One region of the Nocardiopsis sp. M1B1 genome, then DNA from elsewhere that is predicted to be linked to it. Evidence: riboswitches for the same ligand, from Rfam matches in the RefSeq annotation. Region 1 holds a riboswitch; each other region holds the start of a gene.
What was found. Region 1 has a riboswitch for thiamine pyrophosphate ahead of ACSTA4_RS05115 (ECF transporter S component). Riboswitches for the same ligand answer to the same signal wherever they lie in the genome.

Region 1 (7,102 bases):
AGTTCGGTCCAGGTCCGGGTGTCCTGGCCGAAGGTGGGCTCGTCCAGGACGAGCGCGTCGGGCGCGTGCGCGGGGCCCGAGCTGAGCGCCGTGGCCACCGACAGCCGCCGCTTCTCACCGCCCGAGAGCGTGTAGGGGTGCACGTCGGCCAGCGCCGACAGGCGCAGGCGCTCCATCAGCTCGCCTACCCAGGCCTCGGTCTCGGCCTCGCCCATCCCGGCGCGCAGCGGGGCGAAGCGCAGCTCGTCGCGCACGGTGGCGGTGACGAACTGGTCCTCGGCGTGCTGGAAGACCGTGCCCACGTGCCGGGCCAGCCTGCGGGCGGGCCAGCGAACGAGCGGGCGCGGGTCGGCCCCGGCCAGCGGCCCGCGCGGCAGCACCGCTCCCCGGTGGGGCCTGGACAGCCCGGCGAGCAGGGTCAGCAGCGTGGACTTGCCCGCGCCGTTGGGGCCGGTCAGTGCGGTCGCGGTTCCGGCCCGGACGGTGGCGTCCACCCCCTCGAACACCGTGCGCCGCGGCGCCGCGCGCACGCCGAGCTGGCTCGGGGTGCGCGCCGTGACGCCCACGGCCTCCAGCAGGGGCTCACCGCCCGGCGCGGGCTCAAGGGCGGGCGCGGGCTCGTGCCCGGGCACCCACACGCCCTGCGCGGCCAGCGAGCGCCCGTGTTCGGCGAACACGGTCCCCGGCGGCCCGTCGGCGACGACCCCGCCGCCGGGCGCCACGACCACGACCCGGTCCACCAGGTCCACGACGTCGGCCACCCGGTGCTCGACCAGCACCAGGGTCGCCTCGGTCTCGGCGAGCAGGCGGGCCAGCACGCCGCGCACCAGCGCGGCCCCGGCCGGGTCGAGGTTGGCGGTGGGCTCGTCCAGCAGCAGCAGGCGGGGGCGCATCGCCAGGGCCCCGGCGATCACCAGGCGCTGCTTCTCACCGCCCGACAGCGCGCCGGTGGGATGGCGCGGTCCGTACGGGAAGCCCACGGCCTCCAGTGCCTCGTGGACCCGGGGCCAGATGAGGTCGGGGGTCACGCCCAGGTTCTCCGGGCCGAAGGCGACGTCGTCGCCCGCGCGCGCCATCACCAGCTGCGTCTCGGGGTCCTGGCTGACCAGGCCGACCGAGCCCCGGCTCCGGTCGGCGGGCTCGCCGTCCAGGAGCAGGGTGCCCTCGTGGTCGCCGCTGATGGCGGCGTCCTCGCCGGTCAGACCGGCCAGCGAGTGCAGCAGGGTGGACTTGCCCGCGCCGGAGGCGCCCAGCAGCAGCACGCGCTCACCCGGCTCGATCACCAGATCCACGCCGCGCAGCGCGTGGGACTCGCGGCCCGAGTGCCGCCAGCCCCAGCCGGAGAGCTCCACGCGCGCGCCGGGGCCCCCGGCCGCCGTCCGGCGCCCGTTCGCGGAGGCCACGGTCAGCCCCTCGCGGACGGGAAGGGGGCCAGCGCCCCGGAGCGGGCCAGGGCGGTGGTGAGCAGGCGGGCGCCCACGCCCGCGATGAGGGCGGCGCTGACCACCACGATGACGCCGTAGGTGATCTGGTAGGACAGCGGCCAGGTCACGTTGTAGGCGAGGTTGTCGCGGATGGCCGGGGAGACGCCCGCGACCGCCGCCGCGAGGACGGCCACGCCCATGCCCCAGCGGCGGTAGCCGAAGGCGAGGAAGACGAGTTCGGGCAGGATGCCCTGGAGGGCGCCGTCGAGGATGACCATGATCCCCCACTGGGTGCCCAGGAGCGCCGACACCGAGGCGGCGGCGATGGCGGTGAGCAGGGCCGCGCCGGGCTTGCGGATGATCAGGCCGCCCAGCACGCCGGAGATCAGCCACATGCCGTAGACGACGGCCTGCGCGGGCGGGAAGCCGACGAACAGCGGGGTCGTGACCGACCAGACGATGTTCCAGAGCCAGAAGACCACGCCGACCGCGACGCCGATGACGGCGGCCACGACGATGTCGACGGTGCGCCAGCTCCGCAGCCGGCCGAGGACGTCGCGCCGGAAGCCGGTGCCCTGGGGGGTGGTGGTGTTCCTCTTCATGCGGTGTCCCTTCGCCGGGGGATGCGAGGGGCCCGTGCGGCCGAGAGCGGCGCCGGAACGCGTTCCGCGCGCGCCGGGACGTCCCCGGTGCGCGGGAGCACGCCACCGGTGACGGTTCCTACGACTTCCTTCGCTGGCATGACCCAGATCAGGTGTGTAAGGGTCTGCGGCCTGGTGCCGCACTCTCAGCGCTCGCGCGCTCCCCTGTCGGTTTCACCCATTTTGACTTCCTCTCCTGCCTGAAGGCAAGAGATCGCGGAACCACCTACCGGTGGTTCGAGGCCAGGGCCTCGTCACGGGTCGCCCCGTGGCCTTCCTGTTTCACCGCCGGTCGCCCCGTCCGGGAGGACTCCCGTTGAGGTCTCACACCAGCTCCACAGGCAACAACCGCCAGCCCGGCGGCTTCGAGATTGAGCGCCGCGTTCACATCCCGATCATGGGCTACCCCACACCGGGGGCACATCCACATCCGGACGTTCAGCGGCAACGACATGTGCACGTAGGCGCATCCGGGCGTCGAACACGCCTTGGAGGAAGGGAAGCACCGGTCCACGACCACCAGGTCCCGCCCGTACCAGGCGCACTTGTACTCCAGCATCGTGCGCAGCTCACGCCAGGCCGCATCCGAGATCGCCCGAGACAGCCTCCGGTTCTTGACCAGGTTGCGCACCGTCAGGTCCTCGATCACGACCGCTTGGTTCTCGCGGACGAGTCGAGTGGAGAGCTTGTGCAGGAAGTCCCGACGCCGGTCGGTGATACGGGCGCACACCCGCGCCACCCTGCGACGCGCCTTGTCCCGGTTGGCACTGCCCCTGGCCTTACGGGCCAGCGCCCGCTGCGCCTTGGCCAGCCTGGCGCGATCGCGTCGCTCGTGGCGGGGGTTGGCCACCTTCTCCCCTGTGGACAAGGTCACCACGGAGGTGATTCCGGCGTCGACACCGACCGCGTTGTTGACGGCCGGGACCGACGTGATGGTGTCCTCGCACAGCAGCGAGACGAACCAGCGCCCGGCCGCGTCCCGCGAGACCGTCACCGTCGAAGGACAGGCACCTTCGGGCAGGGGCCGCGACCACACGATGTCCAGGGGTTCGGTCATCTTGGCCAATGTCAGACGGCCGTCGCAGTAGCGAAACGCGCTCGCGGTGTACTCCGCCGAGGCCCGGGACGTCTTCTTGGACTTGAACCGCGGATACCGCGCACGCCGGTCGAAGAAGTTGCCGAACGCCGTGTGCAGATGGCGCAGCGTCTGCTGGAGCGGAACACAGGAGACCTCGGTGAGGAAGGACAGCTCCTCGGTCCTCTTCCATGCGGTGAGCATCGCCGAGGTCTGGGAGTAGCCCACCCGCTCCCGGCGCTGCTGCCAGGCGGTGGTGCGTTCGGCCAGAGCGCGGTTGTAGACCAGGCGCACGCACCCGAACGTGCGCGACAGCTCAGCCGCCTGCGCATCGGTGGGATAGAAGCGGTACCGAAACGCCCGCTTCACGCTCTTGCTGGTCATGGCACACACCGTAGCGACCGCCCTGCGATCGCGTGAGCCGAATCCAACAGAAAGCTACAGAAAGGCGGGATCTCAGTCCCCGGGACCGGCGCCGCCCTCGGGCACCTGCGGCTGCGGGGGCGTGCCGTTCCAGGGCGCGCCGCCGTCCCCGCCCGGGGACTCGCCGCCACCGGTACCGCCACCTCCACCGCCGCCGTCTCCACCGCCACCGCCGCCGGTGTTCCCGCCTCCACCGCCGGTACCGCCACCACCACCGCCGGTCGAACCTCCGCCACCGCCGGTTCCGCCGCCACCGCCGCCGGTGGAACCTCCTCCGCCACCGGTGCCGCCGCCTCCGCCGCCGTTCGAGCCCTCGCCACCACCGGTACCGCCACCACCACCGGTCGAGCCCCCACCGCCACCGCCGGTGGCCTCCTCACCGCCGTCACCGGTGCCGCCACCGCCGGTCGAGCCGCCGTCGCCCCCGCCGTCACCGCCACCGGCCGCGACGCCGCCGTCACCGGTACCGCCGCCTCCACCGGTGTCGCCGTCGTCGCTGTCGCCACCGCCGCCCGACGGCTTGTCCGAGGCCTTGCCGTAGACCTTCGGCGAGGGGGCGAACTCCTCCTCCGGCAGGCCCGCCACGGCCTCGCGCATGGTGGCCTGCCAGATCGGACCGGGCAGCGTGGCCCCGTAGACGATGCCGTAGTAGCGGTCCCCGATGGTCACGCCCTGGAGAGTGTGCTGCTCCCCGCCCCGGATGTCGCCGACAACCACGGTCCCGGCCAGGTTCGGGGTGTAGCCCGCGAACCACGCGTAGGCCGCGCTGTCGGTGGTGCCGGTCTTGCCCGCCACCGGGCGCCCGATCTCCAGGCCGTTGGCGGTACCGCCCTCGAAGGTCTGCTGGAGCAGGTGGTTGACGCCGTCGGCGACCTCGGTGTCCAGCGCTCCCTCCTCGCACTCGGTGCCCATCTCGATCTCCTCGCCTTCCTCGCCCTCGAAGAGGACCGAGGCCACGGGGACCGGCTCGCAGTAGGTGCCCCGGGAGGCGAAGACGGCGTAGGCGCTGGCCATGGTGAGCGGGGAGACCTCCTGGTCGCCCAGGGTGAAGGAGCTCCACACCTGCAGGTCCTCGCCGTCCGCGCGGTGGACGCCCAGGCTCTGGGCCATCTCCGCCGTCTCGCACAGGCCGACGCGTTCCTGGAGCTGGGCGAAGTAGGTGTTCACCGACCCCTTCGTCCCGCTGATCATGTTGTGCTCGCCGCCGTCGCTCTCCCCGGCGTTGCCCACGTCCCAGGGCGCCATCCTGCCGCCCTCGCAGTTCTCCAGGCCGCTCACCGTCGTGGACTTGGGCGAGGAGAAGCTGGTGTCGTACTTGAGCCCGGCGTCCAGGGCGGCGGCCAGGGTGAACGGCTTGAACGTCGAACCCGCCTGGTAGCCCAGCGACCCGCCGTCGTCGTGGTCCACGGACAGGTTGATCGAGGTGGTGCCCGGCTCGTCGTCGAAGCCGTAGCGCATGTTCTGGGCCATGACCCGCACTCGGCCGGTACCGGGCTCCACGAGGACCTCGGCGGCGAACTTGTGGGAGTCGCCCGCGGGGACGTAGCGCTCGATCGCCTGCTCGGCGGCCTTCTGCATGTCCAGGTCCAGGGTGGTGCGCACGGTGATGCCGCCCCGCTCCAGTATCCGGTCGCGCTCCTCCTGGGTCTCGGCGAGGGCGTCGGAGCCGCCCAGCCACCGCATGACGTAGTCGCAGAAGAAGGGCTGCTCGCTGCTGAAGCAGCTGCCCGCGCGCGGGGTCTCGTCCACCTCCAGGCCCCGGCTCTTGTACTCCTCCGCCTCCGCGCTCTCCAGGTGTCCGGTGGCGACCATCCGGTCCAGCACCAGGTTGCGGCGCTCGACGGAGGCCTCGGGGTTGGTGAGCGGGTCGTAGTACGAGGGCGCGCGCACCAGCGCCACGATCGTGGCGGCCTGCGCGGGGTCGAGCTCGGAGGCCGGGACGGAGAAGTAGCGCTCGGCGGCGACCTCGATGCCGTACGCGTTCTGGCCGAAGTAGGCGAGGTTGAGGTAGCCCTCCATGATCTCGTCCTTGGTGAGCTTCTCCTCCAGCTCGATGGCGTAGCGCAGCTCCAGCACCTTGCGGGTCAGGGTGCGCGCGTTGGCGCTCGCCAGCTCCTCCTCGGTGTCGGCCTGTTCCATGAGGAGGTTCTTCACGTACTGCTGGGTGATGGTGGACCCGCCCTGGGTGTTGCCCAGTGCGGTGCGGACGGCGGCGCGCAGCGTGCCGCGCAGGTCCAGCCCGGCGTGCTCGTAGAAGCGGTCGTCCTCGATCGCCATGAGGGCGGCGGGCACCCAGGGGCTGATCTCGTCCAGCGGCACCACGTCGCGCTCGCGCTCGGCGACCTCGGCGATCGGTTCCCCGTCGACGTCGGTCAGCAGCACGCGCTCGGCGGGGTGCGGCACGGCCAGGTCGCTGGGCAGGGCCATGAAGGCCGCGGCAGAGTCCTTGGCCGCCAGTCCGAGACCGCCGACCCAGGGCATGACCAGCGCCGCCGTGAGCAGCCCGGCGACCGCGCTGGTTCCGGCCAGGCGCTGTACCGTCTCCCGGCGGTCCCCCGCCGGGGTCGGCTCCGACACCTTTCGGCGCAGGGCCTCGGCCCACCGCCGGACACGCGGACCCGCGGCGGCCGGTACCGCGCGGGAGAGGGCCCCGCGCCAGTTCCGGCGCGGGGCCTCGTGCCGCCGCCCGCGCGGCGGACGCTGGTTGGAATCCGTCACGTCGCCCCCTACGGCCGTGTGCCGCCCCGCCCGCGGGACGCGCGGGCAGGCAACTCCGTCGACCACGCTCTCAGGGCGGACGTAAAGGGCGGACCGGGTTGACGGGCGCGTCAGCGAAAAACTTCCTCAATGACAAGCAAAGCACCGCATAGCGAACATATTTCGTCAATCACCATGAAACAGGCGCGTCACGCACCCGACACCGGGAGGGGCGCGGACACGGAGAAGAGCGCGCGGGCCACGGGTGCCCGAATCTGGGACAAAAGTTCCTTAGGCGACTATTCGGTCACGCACGGATGTCCGGAATACGGCCATACAGCTCGCGCGTGCATTCGGTCATCCCTACCCACCGCAGCACACCGTCCAACATGACCGATCAGTTTTCCGTCATTTCCGCAGAATGCATCGGAAAACAACCACAGAGACACCTGAATCTGCTGCGTCCTTATGACCGCTTTGCGCGGTTTACTCAGCAGAAACCCGACAAACACCGGCTCTTAGTACACGCACCCAGTGTGATGAGGATCACAGAAATTATCCGGCCCTGGCACTCCGCCAAACACCACAAGAGGGCAGACGATAGACAGCGGAGGGCACCGAAGCCTTAATCCGGACAGTTTCTGTTCCGGATGTTCCGTGAACTCCGTCTTGCCCTGGATTAACTCCCGGTTATTTCCGCCTGCCGAAAAACAGCACGGTTCCGCAACGCCGAACCACGACAATTACGGTGTAGCCAGTGATCGGACGCCTGCCCATCCTCGATATCTCTCCAGAGAACGACCTCGGACCGGTGAAAGCCGTTCCGGGCGAACGCTTCACCG
Region 2 (7,102 bases), 520 kb from region 1:
GTCAGGCGTGCCCACCTCCGCGTCCCCGGACGCCCCCTTCTCGCTCTCCCGCCTGTTCGCGGCGGTCGCCGAGGCCGTGCCCGACCGGACCGCCCTGGTCGCCGGTCCCCGGCGGCTCACCTACCGCGCCCTGCACGAGCGCTCGCTGCGGCTGGCCCGCCACCTGGTCGGCGCGGGCGTGCGCCCCGGCGAGCACGTCGCCGTCCTGGCGTTCAACCGCGCCGAGTGGGTGGAGTCCTTCCTCGGCGTCCTGCGCGCGGGGGCGGTCCCGGTCAACGTCAACTACCGCTACGTCGCGGGCGAGCTGCGCCACGTCCTGGCCGACTCGCACGCGGTCGCGCTGATCGCGGAGGACTCGCTGGCAGGGGCGGTGGACACGGTCCGCTCCGACCTGCCCCGGCTGCGCCACGTCCTGCTCGTCGCGGACGGCTCCGCGCGCGGGACGCGGGGCCTCGACTACGAGGAGGCACTGGCCTCGGCGCCCGAGGACGCGGTCCTGCCCCCGACCAGCGGCGAGGACCACTACCTGCTCTACACCGGCGGCACGACGGGCTACCCCAAGGGCGTGCTGTGGCGGCAGGCGGACATCTTCCGCGCGGCCCTGGAGCGCCGCGCTCCGGGTACGCCCAGCGCCCGCACCCCTCGGGAGGTGGCCGAGCGCGCCGCGCGCTGCTTCGAGCAGCGCATGCTGGTCCTCGGACCGCTCATGCACGCGGCCGGACAGTGGAACGCGCTGAGCATGCTGCTGTGCGGCAAACGGGTGGTGCTGTCCACCGACCGCAGCTTCCGTCCGGACCGGGTGCTGGAGACGGCGCACCGGGAGGGCGTGCACGCGCTCCAGCTGGTGGGCGACGCCATGGCCCGCCCGCTGGCCCGCCACCTGCTCACCGAACCGGGGCTGTGCCCGGACCTGGCCTCGGTCCGCTCCGGCGGCACCCCGCTCACCCCGGCGGTGCGCGCGCTGTGGCACGCCTGGCGCGAGGACGTGTCCCTCTCCGACGCCTACGGGGGCTCGGAGACGGGCGTGTGCGGGTCGGCGACCTCCGCCGAACCGGCCGGTCCGGCGGAGGCCCCCTCCGGGGGCGGCCCCTCGGGCAGCCGCAGCTTCACCATGGGCGGCAGCATCGCGGTGCTGGACGCGTCCCTGCGCCCGCTGCCCCCGGGTTCGCGGGAGGTGGGGCGAATCGCGCGCACCGGACGGATCCCGCTGGGCTACTACAACGACCCCCTGGCGACCGCGCGCACCTTCCCGACCGACGCCGAGGGTCGCCGCTGGGCGCTGTCGGGCGACTTCGGGACGTGGGACGCCGACGGCTCGATCGCGCTGCTGGGGCGCGGCAGCGCGGTGATCAACACCGCCGGGGAGAAGGTCTACCCCGAGGAGGTGGAGGCGGCGCTCAAGGCGCACCCCTCGGTGGAGGACGCCATCGTGGTGCCCTCGCCCGACGAGTACCTCGGGCAGCGGGTGACCGCGCTGGTCTCGCTGGCCGCGAACGCCCGTCTGGAGGAGGCGGAGCTGCGCTCGTACTGCCGGGTCCGGCTGGCGGGGTTCAAGGTGCCGCGCACCGTGCACTTCGTGGACCGGGTGCGGCGTACGGCGGTCGGCAAGCAGGATTACCGGTGGGCGGCGTCGGTCACCGGGGCCGGTTCGCCCGCTCCGGCCGCCCCGAACGTTCCCTGAGAGCCGGTCCGCTCTCCGGGCCCCGCCGGGCTCCTCCACGGGCCCGGGGTCGTGTCGGAACGGGCCCCGCGGCCGGACCTCCCGTTCCGGGACGGGCCCCGGGGGCGGACCTCGGAACGGGTGCCGGACCGTGCCGGAGACGGCGCTCGCGGCGGGCGCCCGGCCTCCCCGGCGGTCTGCTGCGGAACTCCGCACCTGGGCGGTACCGGACCCTTCATTTCGGGCACAGGGTCAATATGGACTTACCCAGCCGAAACAGGGATTTCGCAGACCGTCGGCCGCCATGGACCCCCTCCGCCACCGCTAGACTGGCGTCGCCTGGTCCCGGGCCCCACGGTTTTCCCTCCCCCGCCCGTTCCGGGTCGCACACACCCGACCGGGTCCGACCGGTCCCGCCTAGCCTCCGGTCGTGGCCGTGGACCGCGGGGACCACCTTTGACCCACCCCTCCACCCGTGCACACGGTGCGCGTGCGGTGACACCACTAGGACGGAGGACGGCGCGCCTTCCCGGGCTCCGCCCGGAGCGCGCCCAAGAACCCAGATGCCCAACTCAGTAGGCAGCTACATCTTCAACGCGGTGCGCGGCGGCGCCGTGGGCGCCTCGGAGGCCCTTCCCGGTATCAGCGGCGGAACGGTCGCCCTCATCGTCGGCCTCTACGACAAGCTCATCGGCGGCGCCGGCCACATGGTCAGCGGTGTCAGGCGCTACGTCGCCGACGTCCCGCGCGGACGCGGGAGGGAGCGCGCCCAGGAGCAGTTCCGCCAGGTGGACTGGAGCGTGCTGATCCCCGCGCTCGTCGGCATGGTGGCCTTCCTCGGCATGGCGGCCGTGATCCTCGCCCCGCTGGTCGAGGCCCACACCCAGTACGCGTACGCGCTGTTCTTCGGCCTGGTCCTGGCCTGCCTGTGGATCCCCTACACCGGCGCGGGCCAGAAGTGGCGGGCCTCGCACTACCTCGTCGCCCTGGTCTTCGCCGCGGGCGCGTTCTTCCTCACCGGCCTGCCCGGCGCCAATCTGCCCACCCACCCGGTGATCGTCTTCCTGGCCGCGGCGGTGGCCGTCTGCGCCCTGGTCCTGCCCGGACTGTCCGGATCCTTCATCCTGCTCACGCTGGGCCTGTACGAGCCCACGATCAGCGCGGTCGGGGACATGGACATCGCCTACCTCTCGGTGTTCGCGCTCGGCATGCTCACGGGCCTGTCGCTGTTCGTGAAGCTGCTCCAGCACCTGCTGGAGAACTTCCACCACATGACCCTGGTGGTCCTCACGGGCCTCATGGCCGGTTCTCTGCGGGCCCTGTGGCCCTGGCAGGACGAGGACCGCACGTTCCTGGCCCCCACCGAGGTCCCGGTGACGGTCGCCCTGATGGCGGTCGGCTTCGCGATCGTGGCGGCGGCCATCGTCTGGGAGCGCCGCAAGCGCCTCCGGATGGAGGAGGCCGAACTCCGCCGGATTCCCACCGGCGTCTGAGAACGGGAACGACGACCTCATGACAACACGTCTGCTGGCGGCCGCGGCCCCCGCGACGGGGAGCGGGCACGTCCCCGAGTACGAGGGTTTCATCGGATGGGTCCTGAGCCTGATGACGACCCTGGGCGAGCCCGGTGTCGGCCTGGCGCTCCTGATCGAAACCTTCTTCCCTCCGGTCCCCAGCGAGGCGGTCCTGCCCGGCGCCGGGTTCCTGGCCTACTCCGGACAGATGAACGTGTGGCTCGCCATCACGTGGGCGACGGTCGGCGCGCTGGTCGGCGGGTGGGGCTTCTACGCGGTCGGCGCGCTCCTGGGCCGTGACCGCACCGCCTGGCTGTTCGAGAAGACGCCGCTGCTGGAGATCGAGGACTTCCACAAGGCCGAGCGCTTCTTCGCCCGGTACGGCGGCGCCGCCGTCCTCCTGGGCCGCTGCGTGCCGGTCGTGCGCAGCGTCATCTCGGTCCCGGCCGGGATCGAGCGAATGCCCCTGTTCAGGTTCTCCCTGTACACGGTCATCGGCTCCGGGGTGTGGAACACGATCTGGATCGGCCTGGGCTACGTCTTCGGCCCGGCCGTCGAGCCCGCCCTGGCCCGCTGGAGCGGCCTGATCAGCAACGTCGTGCTCGCGGCCATCGGCCTGCTCGTGCTGTGGTTCGTCGTCGTGCGCGTCCGCAAACTGGCCCGGAACCGCCGCAACCAGGACACCTCCACCTGAGCCCCCGCTCCCCGTGAACCCCTCCAGGGGTCCGCCCGCATCCCCGGGCGGACCCCTTCGGCGTTCTGTGGGTATCCTGCCCGGAACGCACCACAAACACATAATGACCGGGGCCGCCGACGCGGCTCCGGAGGCGCGGGGTGCCGGGACACGTTCCCGGCTGAGAGCACACCCGTCGAACCTGCCCTAGTTAGCACTAGCGAAGGAACGCCATGAGCGCGTACAACATCGTGTCCATCGCCGGCAGCGACCCCAGCGGGGGCGCGGGCGTCCAGGCTGACCTCAAGGCCTTCTCCGCGCACGGGACCTTCGGGATGACGGTGATCGCCGCGCTGACCGCCCAGTCCACGCTCGGCGTCACCGGGGTCCACCCGATCCCCGCGCACTTCGTCGCCCACCAGATGGACACCCTCTTCACCGACGCCGTCGTGCATGCGGTCAAGGTGGGCATGCTGGGCACCTCGGAGGTCACCGAGGCCGTGGCCGAGGCGATCGACCGCCACACGCTGCCGAACGTGGTGGTGGACCCGGTGATGGTCGCCAAGAGCGGGGACCGGCTGCTGGAGGCCTCGGCCGTCGACGCGCTGCGCACCAAGCTCCTGCCCCGCGCGGACCTGGTCACCCCGAACCTGCCCGAGGCCGCGGACCTGCTGGAGGAGCCCGAGGCGACCGACCTGGCGTCGATGCGCGCCCAGGCCTGGCGGCTGCTGGATCTCGGCCCGCGCCGGGTCCTGCTCAAGGGCGGCCACCTGCCCGGCGGGGAGAGCGTCGACGTCCTGGTCTCCCGGGACGCCGACCCGGTCGAGTTCCGCGCCCCGAGGGTGGCCACCCGCAACACGCACGGCACCGGGTGCACGCTCTCCTCCTCGATCGCGGCCCTGCTGCCGCAGCGGCCGGACGTGGCCGCCGCGGTGGGCGACGCCAAGGACTACCTGACCGAGGCCATCCGGCGCGCCGACGAGATCGACGCGGGCGGCGGGCAGGGCCCGGTGCACCATTTCCACGCCTGGTGGTAGCAGCGGCGTCCGGAGGAGGGAACGCCGAGGGGGGACCGGCTCCGCGCCGGTCCCCCCTCCCCGTTCCGTCCTCCGGTGGGGCTCGCGGCCCCTACCGGGTCAGACCTTGGTCACGTCCTCCATGACCTTGTCCGGGTCCCTCCAGTCGGGGTGGGCGAAGAACTTGCGCGTCTCCGCCGCGATGACCGGGGACAGCAGCAGGAGGCCGATGAGGTTGGGCAGGGCCATCAGGCCGTTGGCGATGTCGCTGAACAGCCAGACCGAGTCCAGGCTGGCGACCGAGCCCACGTAGATGACGGCGATGAACACCAGGCGGTAGGGCAGGACCAGGCGGCGGCCGCCCAGGAACACCATGCAGCGCTCGCCGTAGTAGGCCCACCCGAGCAGGGTGGTGAAGGCGAACACGGCCACCGCGACGGCCACGATGACGGTGCCGGCCGGGGCGAGCGCGGGGTTGATCGACCCCAGGCCCTCGGAGACCGCGCTGCTGGTCATCAGCGAGCCGTCCTCGCCACCGGCGGACCAGACACCTGTGGTGATGATGACCAGGCAGGTCATGGTGACCACGATGATGGTGTCGATGAAGGTCTGGGTCATCGAGACCATGGCCTGGCGGACAGGCTGGGTGGTCTTGGCCGCGGCGGCGGCGATGGCGCCGGTGCCCAGGCCCGACTCGTTGGAGAAGATGCCGCGGGCGAAACCCATCTGGATGGCGAGCATGATGCCCGCCCCGGCGAAGCCGCCCGTGGCCGCGGTGCCGGTGAAGGCGTCGGTCACCACGAGCTGGAGCGCGGGGAGGATGGCGGCCCAGTTGGCGGCCAGGATGACCAGGCAGACGCCCACGTAGCCGATGATCATGATCGGCACGAGGCCGGAGGCGACGCGGCCGATGCTCTTGATACCGCCGAGGATGACGGCGCCCGCGAGGACCACGAGGGCCAGGCCCACCATCCACGGCTCCAGCGGCGTGACGCTGGTGATCTGCTGCGAGACGGCGTTGGCCTGGGTGCCGTTGCCGATGCCGAAGGCGGCGATGGCGCCGAAGACCGCGAAGGCCACGCCCAGGGTGGTGCCCAGGCCGCCGGGGATCCCGTACTTGAGGTAGTACATCGGGCCGCCGCTCTGCTCTCCCTTGGAGTCGGTGCGGCGGAACTTCACGCCCAGGAGGGCCTCGCTGTACTTGGTGGCCATGCCGAGGAAGCCGACGACCCACATCCAGAACAGCGCGCCGGGTCCGCCGACGCCGATGGCGAGCGCGGCACCGGCGATGTTGCCGACGCCGACGGTGGCGGCCAGGGCCGTGCTCAGCGCCTGGTAGTGGGAGATGTCGCCCTCGACGGAGGCGTCCTCCTTGCGCCGGACGAGGGCGAGCCACAGCGCGTGCGGCAGCCGCAGGAGCTGGAGCACGCGGAGGCGGACGGTGAGGAACAGGCCGACACCGAACAGCAGCGGAATGAGGACGAAGGGCCCCCAGACGATGCTGCTGACGATGCCAGCCATTTCGAGGAGCTGGTCCACAGGGGATCTCCCTATCGGTGAGTGTGTGGGGACGAGGGGCCGCCGGTACTGGAGTACGGGGGATCCGACGCCCTCTCGATCGCTTCGGCACTGGTGGAGGCCCGCGATACCGGCAAAGAATCGCATCGACGCGTAACAAACACATCACACGTGTTCCACATGCCTGTTTCTTCGGGAACTTCCGGTTCCATTTCCGCGTACCGCCCGGGCGGGGGCAGTGTCCTCCCGGGGCTTACGCGCTGGTCGGGGGCCGGACTCCGGGGCTGCGTCCGGACGGCGGCGGACCCGAGGGCACCGGTGGAGCCGGCGCGGCCCACGCGCGACGCTGTCCGGAGCACGACGCTGTCGGATGCGGCCGGTACGGACTGCTGGCCGATACGACCACGACCATCCGCTGCGAACGAGGCGGGTTCCGGGCGCCGTGTTCCTCACGGACGCGGCCGCGAGGGCACGGCCGGAGGCGGCCGGTACGGCCGGGGCCGCCCCGACCGGCGCGGACGGTGGCGGGGTGTCAGGCGCGGTCCTCCTCGTCGACCTGGGCCAGAGCGAGCCTGCTGAGGGCCGCCGCGGCCTCGTCGGGGTCCGCGCCCTGACCCACCGCCACACCCAGGAGGTAGGTGGTCAGGGGCGCGGCGGGCCGGGCCACGGAGTGGGCGGCGTCCCGGGCGAGGTCGAGCACCCGGTCGACGTCCTCCTTGCG
Region 3 (7,102 bases), 3.3 Mb from region 1:
GCCGCCGGGGAGCTCGACGTGGTCTCGCCCGCCGTCCCCGACCTGACCGGCCATCCCGCCCAGTCCATCGAGGGCTTCCTGCGGCGCCACCCCAGCGCGCTGTCGCACGTCGCGGTCTGACCGCGGCCCGCCCTCCGCGCCATGTGCCCGTGCGGGGCGGTCCCCTGTGCCGTGGATCTCCCCCGGCACCCGGCCCTTGACCTCAACAAATATTGAGGTAAGAGGCTGGGCGGTGTCGGAGACAGGCAGTGCGCACCGAGGGAGAACGACATGCGAGCGGTACAGGTCCGGGAGTTCGGCGGCCCGGAGGTCCTGGTGGTCCGGGACGTGCCCGAGCCCGAGGCGGGACCGGGACAGGCGCTGGTGGAGGTCTCCGCGGCGAACGTGATGTACCTGGACACCCTGGTCCGCGGCGGCTGGGGGCTGGACTACTTCCCCGTGGCTCCCCCCTACGTCCCCGGCGCGGGCGTGGCCGGGCGGGTGGTCCGGATCGGCCCGGGCGTGGACCCGGGCTGGGAGGGGGCCACGGTGGTCGCCGACACCGGGCACACGGACGGGACGCCGGAAAGGCCCACCCTGCCCGTGGACGGCTACGCCGAGCGGGCCGTGGTCCCGGAGTCGGCACTGGTCAGGGTGCCCGAGGAGGTGGACCCCCGGGCGGCGCTGGCCCTGCTGCACGACGGGCCGACCGCGCTGGCGCTGGAGCGGGCGGCGGGCTTCGGGCCCAGCACCACGGTCCTGGTCGCCGCGGCCGCCGGAGGGGCGGGCACCCTGGCCGTCCAGTTGGCCCGCAGGGCCGGGGCACAGGTCATCGGCGCGGCCAGGGGCGGGGCCAAACTGGCCCTGGTCCGCGAACTGGGCGCGCAGGAGACCGTGGACTACTCCGAGCCGGACTGGCCGGAGCGGGTGCGCGCGCTGACCGGCGGCACCGGGGTCGACGTGGTCCTGGACGGCGCCGGGGGCGCGCTGGGCGCGGCGGCCTTCGCGACCCTGGCCGACGGCGGCCGGTTCGTCGGCTACGGCTCGGCGGGCGGAGGCTTCACGGAGGTGGACGCGCGGGAGGCCGCGAGCCGCGGGATCGGGGTCCTGGGGCTGTTCGACCTCAAGCAGGCCGAGGACGACCGGCGGGACGCCCTGCGGCTGGTGCTGGAGATGGCCCGCATGGGCAGGATCACCCCGCACGTGGGCCTGACCCTGCCTTTGGAGCGGGCCGCCGAGGCGCACGCCGCGCTGGAGGGGCGCACGGTGCTCGGCAAGGTCCTGCTGGTCCCCTAGAGGCGGGCGGCACCGAACGGCCGGGCCCCGGCGGACCGGCCCCGGGGTCGTTCGGCGCCCGGCTGCCGGTCAGCCCCCGGCGCGGGCCGCCAGGCGCTGGCGCAGAGCGGCGGCGGCGGCCCGGGGGTCCTCCGCCTCCGTGATCGCGCGCACGACCACGACCCGGCGGGCCCCGGCGTCCAGCACGCGGTCGATGTTGTCGGCGTCGATCCCGCCGATGGCGAACCAGGGGCGGTCGGTGCCCAGCGCGGCCGCCTCCTCCACCAGCTCCAGCCCGGCGGCCGGGCGACCCGGCTTGGTGGGGGTCGCCCAGGTCGGTCCGACGCAGAAGTAGTCGCTGCCGGGCTCCTCGGCGGAGGCGGCCGCGGCGGCGACGTCGTTGTTGGAGCGGCCGATCACGGGGTCGGCGCCGATGATGTCGCGGGCCATGGGCACGGGCAGGTCCCGCTGGCCCAGGTGGAGGACGTCGGCGCGCACGGCGCGGGCGATGTCGGCGCGGTCGTTGACCGCGAGCAGGGCGCCGTACCGCTCGCACGCCTCCTTCATCACCTCCAGGGCCGCGATCTCCTCGCGCGCCTCCAGGCCCTTGTCCCGGAGCTGGATGATGTCCACTCCCCCGGCAAGGGCCGCGTCGGCGAACTCGGCCAGGTCGCCCCGGCCGGTCCGGGCGTCGGTGCACAGGTACAGAAGCGATGCGTCCAGGCGCTTGCGCAGGCTGGTTCCGTGGCTGGTCCTCACACGGTCCACCCTAGGCCCTGGCGCGTTCGGACCCAAGGGGGAGGGGCGCGGCGGCGCGCCCCTCCCCCTCTTCCCCGGGGGTCACGAACGGGTCCGTGGGCCGCGGACCCGGGGCAGCGGACTAGAAGGCCAGGCTCTGGGCCCGGCGGCGCACCTCGGTGCCCCGGTTCTCGCGCATGGCCTGGATCGGCGTGCCCGGCAGGGAGTCGTCGTGGGTGAACAGCCAGCGCAGGGCCTCCTCGGAGGAGAAGCCCGCGTCGGTGAGCAGCAGCAGTGTCCCCGGCAGACCCTTGACCAGGTCGTCGCCGTCGATGAAGGCCGCGGGAATGGAGAGTTCGCCGTCGCGGACCACACCCATCATGCGGTTCTCGCGGATCAGCGTCTTGATCCGGTTCGGGCTCACGCCCAGCGGAGCGGCGGCCTCCTTGAGGGTCAGCCAGTCGCCGATCAGCGTGTCGATGTCGCGTTGTGTCACACCACCAATCTGCCACATCCGCGCACCTCCTTCCCCCCGGCACGGCGCGCGTCGGCCACGGGTCCTAGAATGGGGACAGACCCCTACATCCCGCGGGAGCCGGGTGGGACCCGGCTGAGAGGGAGGCTGTGAGCCTCCGACCGCACGAACCTGATCCGGATCATGCCGGCGAAGGGAGTGGAAGCCACAGCCGTGCGCACCTCCGACGATTCCCACCGCGACCGCGTCGTCGTGGTCGGCGGCGGCCTGGTCGGGCGGGTCACCGCCTGGCGGGCCGCCCAACGCGGCCTGAGCGTCACCCTGGTCGAGTCCGACCCCGCCCGCGCCGCCTCCACCGTGGCCGCGGGCATGCTGACCCCCGCCACCGAGGCGGCGTTCGGCGAGGAGCCCCTCATGGAGCTGGGCATCCGCTCGGCCCGCATGTACGCGGACTTCGTCGCCGAACTGGAGGAGGCCAGCGGCCTGGACGTGGGCCACCGCGCCACCGGCACGCTGCTGGTCGCCTTCGACCGCGACGACCTGGCCGTCCTCACCGAACTGCACGCGCTCCAGCGGAGGCTGGGCATCGCCGCCGAGCGCCTGACCGGCCGCGAGTGCCGCCGCCTGGAGCCCATGCTCGCCCCGTCCGTGCGCGGCGGCGTCCTGGCCCCCGACGACCACTCCGTGGACCCGCGGCGGCTGCTGCGCGCCCTGGCCGCGGCGGGCGGGCGCGCGGGCGTCACCGAGGTCCGCGGGCTGGTCGGGGAGATCCTCTCCCCCGGCCCCGGGGGCGCCCGGCTGGGCGTGCGCCTGGCCGGGGAGGCCGCGGCGGGTCGGATCCTGCCCGCGCACCAGGTGGTGCTGGCCGCGGGCTGCTGGGGCAACGGCGTCGCGGTCCCCGAACCCGTGGTCCCGCCGCTGCGCCCGGTCAAGGGGCAGTTGCTGCGCGCCCGGGTGCCCGACGGGGAGCCGCCGCTCGTCGGCCGGACCGTCCGCGGCCTGGTCCGGGGGTTCCCGACCTACCTGGTGCCGCGCGCCGACGGCGAGGTCGTCATCGGCGCCACCCAGGAGGAGCTGGGCCACGACACCTCGCTCACCGTCGGGGGGCTCTGGCAGGTGCTGCGGGACGCGCGCGAACTCGTCCCCGGGGTGAGCGAGCTGGAGGTCACCGAGACCTGCGTCGGGCTGCGCCCCGGCTCCCCCGACAACGAACCCCTCCTGGGGCCCACCCGGGTCCCGGGACTGCACCTGGCCGCCGGGCACTTCCGGCACGGGGTCCTGCTGACCCCGGTGACCGGTGAGGCCATGGCCCGGGCCCTGACCGACGGAGACCTGCCCGAGTACGCCCGCCGTTTCACGGCACGACGCGCAAGTAGGTAGTAGCAGTGGAACTGATCATCAACGGCGACCGCCGCGAGTTCGCCGACGACACGACCGTGGAAGCGGTCGTGCGCGACCTGACCGGCGCCCAGGCCCCCGGCGGTGTCGCCGTGGCCGTCAACGACGAGGTGGTGCGCCGGACCGCGTGGGCCGCGAGCCCGCTCAACCAGGGCGACCGCGTGGACGTCCTCACCGCGGTGCAGGGAGGCTGAGAATGAACGACGACCTCGTGATCGCGGGAACCTCCTTCGGGTCCCGGCTCATCACCGGAACCGGCGGAGCCCCCTCCCTGGAGGTCCTGGAGGAGGCCCTGATCGCCTCCGGCACCGAGCTGACCACCGTGGCGATGCGCCGGGTCTCCCCCGGCACCCGGGGGTCGGTGTGGGACGTCCTGACCCGTAACAGGATCCGGGCGCTGCCCAACACCGCCGGGTGCTTCACCGCCGTCGACGCGGTGCGCACCGCCCGCCTGGGCCGCGAGGCGCTGGAGACCGACTGGGTCAAGCTGGAGGTGGTCGCGGACGAGCACACGCTGCTGCCCGACCCCGTCGAGCTGCTGGAGGCCGCCGAACAACTGGTGGACGAGGGCTTCACCGTGCTGCCCTACACCAACGACGACCCCGTGCTGGCCCGGCGCCTGGAGCAGGTGGGCTGCGCCGCGGTGATGCCCCTGGCCGCCCCGATCGGCTCGGGGCTGGGCATCCGCAACCCGCACAACCTGGAGCTGATCGTCGAGCAGGCCGGTGTGCCGGTCATCGTGGACGCGGGGATCGGCACCGCCAGCGACGCCGCCCTGGCCATGGAGCTGGGGTGCGACGCGGTCCTGCTGGCCACGGCCGTGACCCGCGCCCAGGACCCGGTGCGCATGGCCGCCGCGATGCGCGACGCCGTACGCGCGGGCCGCGGCGCGCGCCTGGCCGGCCGCATCCCCGTGCGGCGCTACGCCCAGGCCTCCTCGCCCTCCGTGAGTTAGGCCACCGGGCCCCGCTCCCCGCCCCGGCCCGCCGCCGACCGGTGCGTCCCGCCCGGGGAGTTTGGCGGCGTCCTCTACCGTGGAACGAGTGCGCGGCCCCGCAAGGGCGCATCCCGCACACCACGACAACCCAGGCGCGAGCGTCCCCACCGCCGACGGAGCGGGCCTCACCGGGAACGGGGCGACCCGACGACCGGTGGGGCACGCGCCACCGGAACCGGGAGGGCCCCGGCCGGGGCCGGGGCCCGTCCTCCGGGGAGACCGAACAGTCCTCCCCGGGGTCCCACCGGCCCCGCCGACACCGGAACGGGACGGCGCGACCGCGAACCGCCGGGCAGACCTGGCGTGGGCTTCCGCTATCGTGTCGGTTCGACACCCGGTGTCGGGTACGCGCCACCGGCCGCGACAGCCCGCGCTCCCCGCAGCAAGGACACTACTCCGCCGTGGACATGACGACTTCCGACCCGCTCGTAGGCGCCACCCTGGACCGACGCTACTTCGTGGAGTCCAGGATCGCCGGAGGCGGGATGGCGACCGTCTACGTCGCCCACGACCTGAGGTTGGACCGACGGCTGGCCCTGAAGGTGATGCACCCTTCGCTGGCCCAGGACCCGACCTTCGTGCAGCGCTTCATCAACGAGGCGCACTCCGTCGCCAAGCTCTCCCACCCCAACGTCGTGCAGGTCTTCGACCAGGGTGAGGACCAGGGGCACGTGTTCCTGGCCATGGAGTACGTACCCGGGCGCACCCTGCGCGACCTGCTCAAGTCCCGGGGCAGGCTCGGCGCCCACGACGCCCTGAACGCCATGGCCCCGGTGCTGGCCGCGCTCGGCGCCGCCCACCAGGCGGGCATGGTCCACCGCGACGTCAAGCCCGAGAACGTCCTCATCACCGAGGACGGCCGGGTCAAGGTCGCCGACTTCGGCCTGGCGCGCGCCGTGGAGCAGTCCAACCAGGGGCTGACCCGCACGGGCACCCTCATGGGCACGGCGGCCTACCTGGCCCCCGAGCAGATCGAGAAGGGCGTCGCCGACGCCCGCAGCGACGTGTACGCGGCGGGCATCATGCTCTACGAGCTGCTCACCGGCAGCCAGCCGCACACCGGCGAGACGCCCATCGCGATCGCCTACCAGCACGTCAACGAGGACGTCCCGCGCCCCTCGCACTTCCTGCCCGGCCTGCCCGCGGAGGTCGACGCGCTGGTCACCAAGGCCACCGAGCGCGACCCCAGGTACCGTCCCAGCAACGCGGGCCAGTACCTGGCCAAGGTCCTGGCGGTGCTCAACGGCCTGCCCGCGACTCCCCCCGCCTCCGCCGCCGACCAGGCCCCGCTGACGCCCGTCGCCCCGGCGGCGGCGACCACGGCCTCGGTGACCGCGCCCCAGCTCATCGCCGGGGGCGCCGGTCCGGGCACCGAGAACGCGACCATGGTCGTGGACATGGCCTCGGCCGGGCTCGACGACGGCCGCTACGACGACTACGACCGCGGCAAGGACGGGTACGGCGACGACGACGGGTACGACGGGTATGACGACTACCGTGACGGCCCCGACGACCGGCGCCGCCGCAACCTGCTGATCGGGATCGGCGCGGCGGTCCTGGCGATCGTCCTGCTCGGCGCGGGCTGGTGGTTCCTCGTCGGCCAGTACGAGAACGTCCCCGACGTGGTGGGCCGCGACCCCGAGGCCGCGAGCCAGATGATCCGCGACGAGGGCCTGCGCTACGACCTGTCCTCCGAGGCCGTCTACAGCGACGCCGAGCCGGGCACGGTCGGCGAGACCGACCCCGAGGTGGGCGCCCGCCTGTCCCCCGACGACGTGGTCACCGTGTACCTGTCCAAGGGCCCGCAGACGGTGGAGATGCCCGAACTGGTCGAGATGGACGCCGCCGACGCGCTCAAGGAGCTGGAGGACCTCGGCTTCGACCCGGACAACATCGTCCAGGAGGACGTGAACTCCACCGAGGTGGAGCCCGGCGCGGTGGTCTCCACCTCCCCCGAGGCGGGCGCGGAGGCCGACCGCGAGGAGCAGGTCACCATCACCGTCAGCCAGGGCATCCCGGTGCCCGCGGTGGTCGGCGAGGACCTGGACACCGCCCGCCAGATGCTGGAGGGCGAGGGCCTGTCCGTCGAGGTGGTCGAGGAGGAGAGCGCGGACGTCGAGGAGGGCAAGGTCATCCAGCAGAGCCCCGACAGCGGCTCCAGCATCGGCTCCGGCGGCACCGTCACCCTGACCGTCTCCACCGGTCCGCCCGGCGTGGACATCCCCGACGTGGTCGGCATG

Region 2: it holds a riboswitch for thiamine pyrophosphate, as region 1 does, so the genes downstream of both, thiD (bifunctional hydroxymethylpyrimidine kinase/phosphomethylpyrimidine kinase) here and ACSTA4_RS05115 (ECF transporter S component) in region 1, are expected to answer to the same signal.
Region 3: it holds a riboswitch for thiamine pyrophosphate, as region 1 does, so the genes downstream of both, thiO (glycine oxidase ThiO) here and ACSTA4_RS05115 (ECF transporter S component) in region 1, are expected to answer to the same signal.

The regions. Positions count from the first base shown of each region.
Region 1 is NZ_CP196194.1:1,133,054-1,140,155, reverse strand. It holds gene ACSTA4_RS05120 (ABC transporter ATP-binding protein) at 1-1,403, opposite strand, end outside; gene ACSTA4_RS05115 (ECF transporter S component) at 1,406-2,026, opposite strand; TPP riboswitch at 2,135-2,242, opposite strand; gene ACSTA4_RS05110 (RNA-guided endonuclease InsQ/TnpB family protein) at 2,292-3,524, opposite strand; gene ACSTA4_RS05105 (transglycosylase domain-containing protein) at 3,597-6,281, opposite strand; gene ACSTA4_RS05100 (maltotransferase domain-containing protein) at 7,018-7,102, shown strand, end outside.
Region 2 is NZ_CP196194.1:1,649,322-1,656,423, reverse strand. It holds gene ACSTA4_RS07225 (acyl-CoA synthetase) at 8-1,681, shown strand; gene ACSTA4_RS07220 (DUF368 domain-containing protein) at 2,224-3,153, shown strand; gene ACSTA4_RS07215 (DedA family protein) at 3,173-3,868, shown strand; TPP riboswitch at 3,995-4,093, shown strand; gene thiD (bifunctional hydroxymethylpyrimidine kinase/phosphomethylpyrimidine kinase) at 4,081-4,884, shown strand; gene ACSTA4_RS07205 (alanine/glycine:cation symporter family protein) at 4,984-6,402, opposite strand; gene ACSTA4_RS07200 (DUF6457 domain-containing protein) at 6,914-7,102, opposite strand, start outside.
Region 3 is NZ_CP196194.1:4,750,878-4,757,979, forward strand. It holds gene ACSTA4_RS20595 (SDR family oxidoreductase) at 1-120, shown strand, start outside; gene ACSTA4_RS20600 (zinc-binding dehydrogenase) at 271-1,275, shown strand; gene thiE (thiamine phosphate synthase) at 1,345-2,013, opposite strand; gene ACSTA4_RS20610 (Rv2175c family DNA-binding protein) at 2,135-2,488, opposite strand; TPP riboswitch at 2,571-2,682, shown strand; gene thiO (glycine oxidase ThiO) at 2,651-3,847, shown strand; gene thiS (sulfur carrier protein ThiS) at 3,853-4,059, shown strand; gene ACSTA4_RS20625 (thiazole synthase) at 4,062-4,820, shown strand; gene pknB (Stk1 family PASTA domain-containing Ser/Thr kinase) at 5,264-7,102, shown strand, end outside.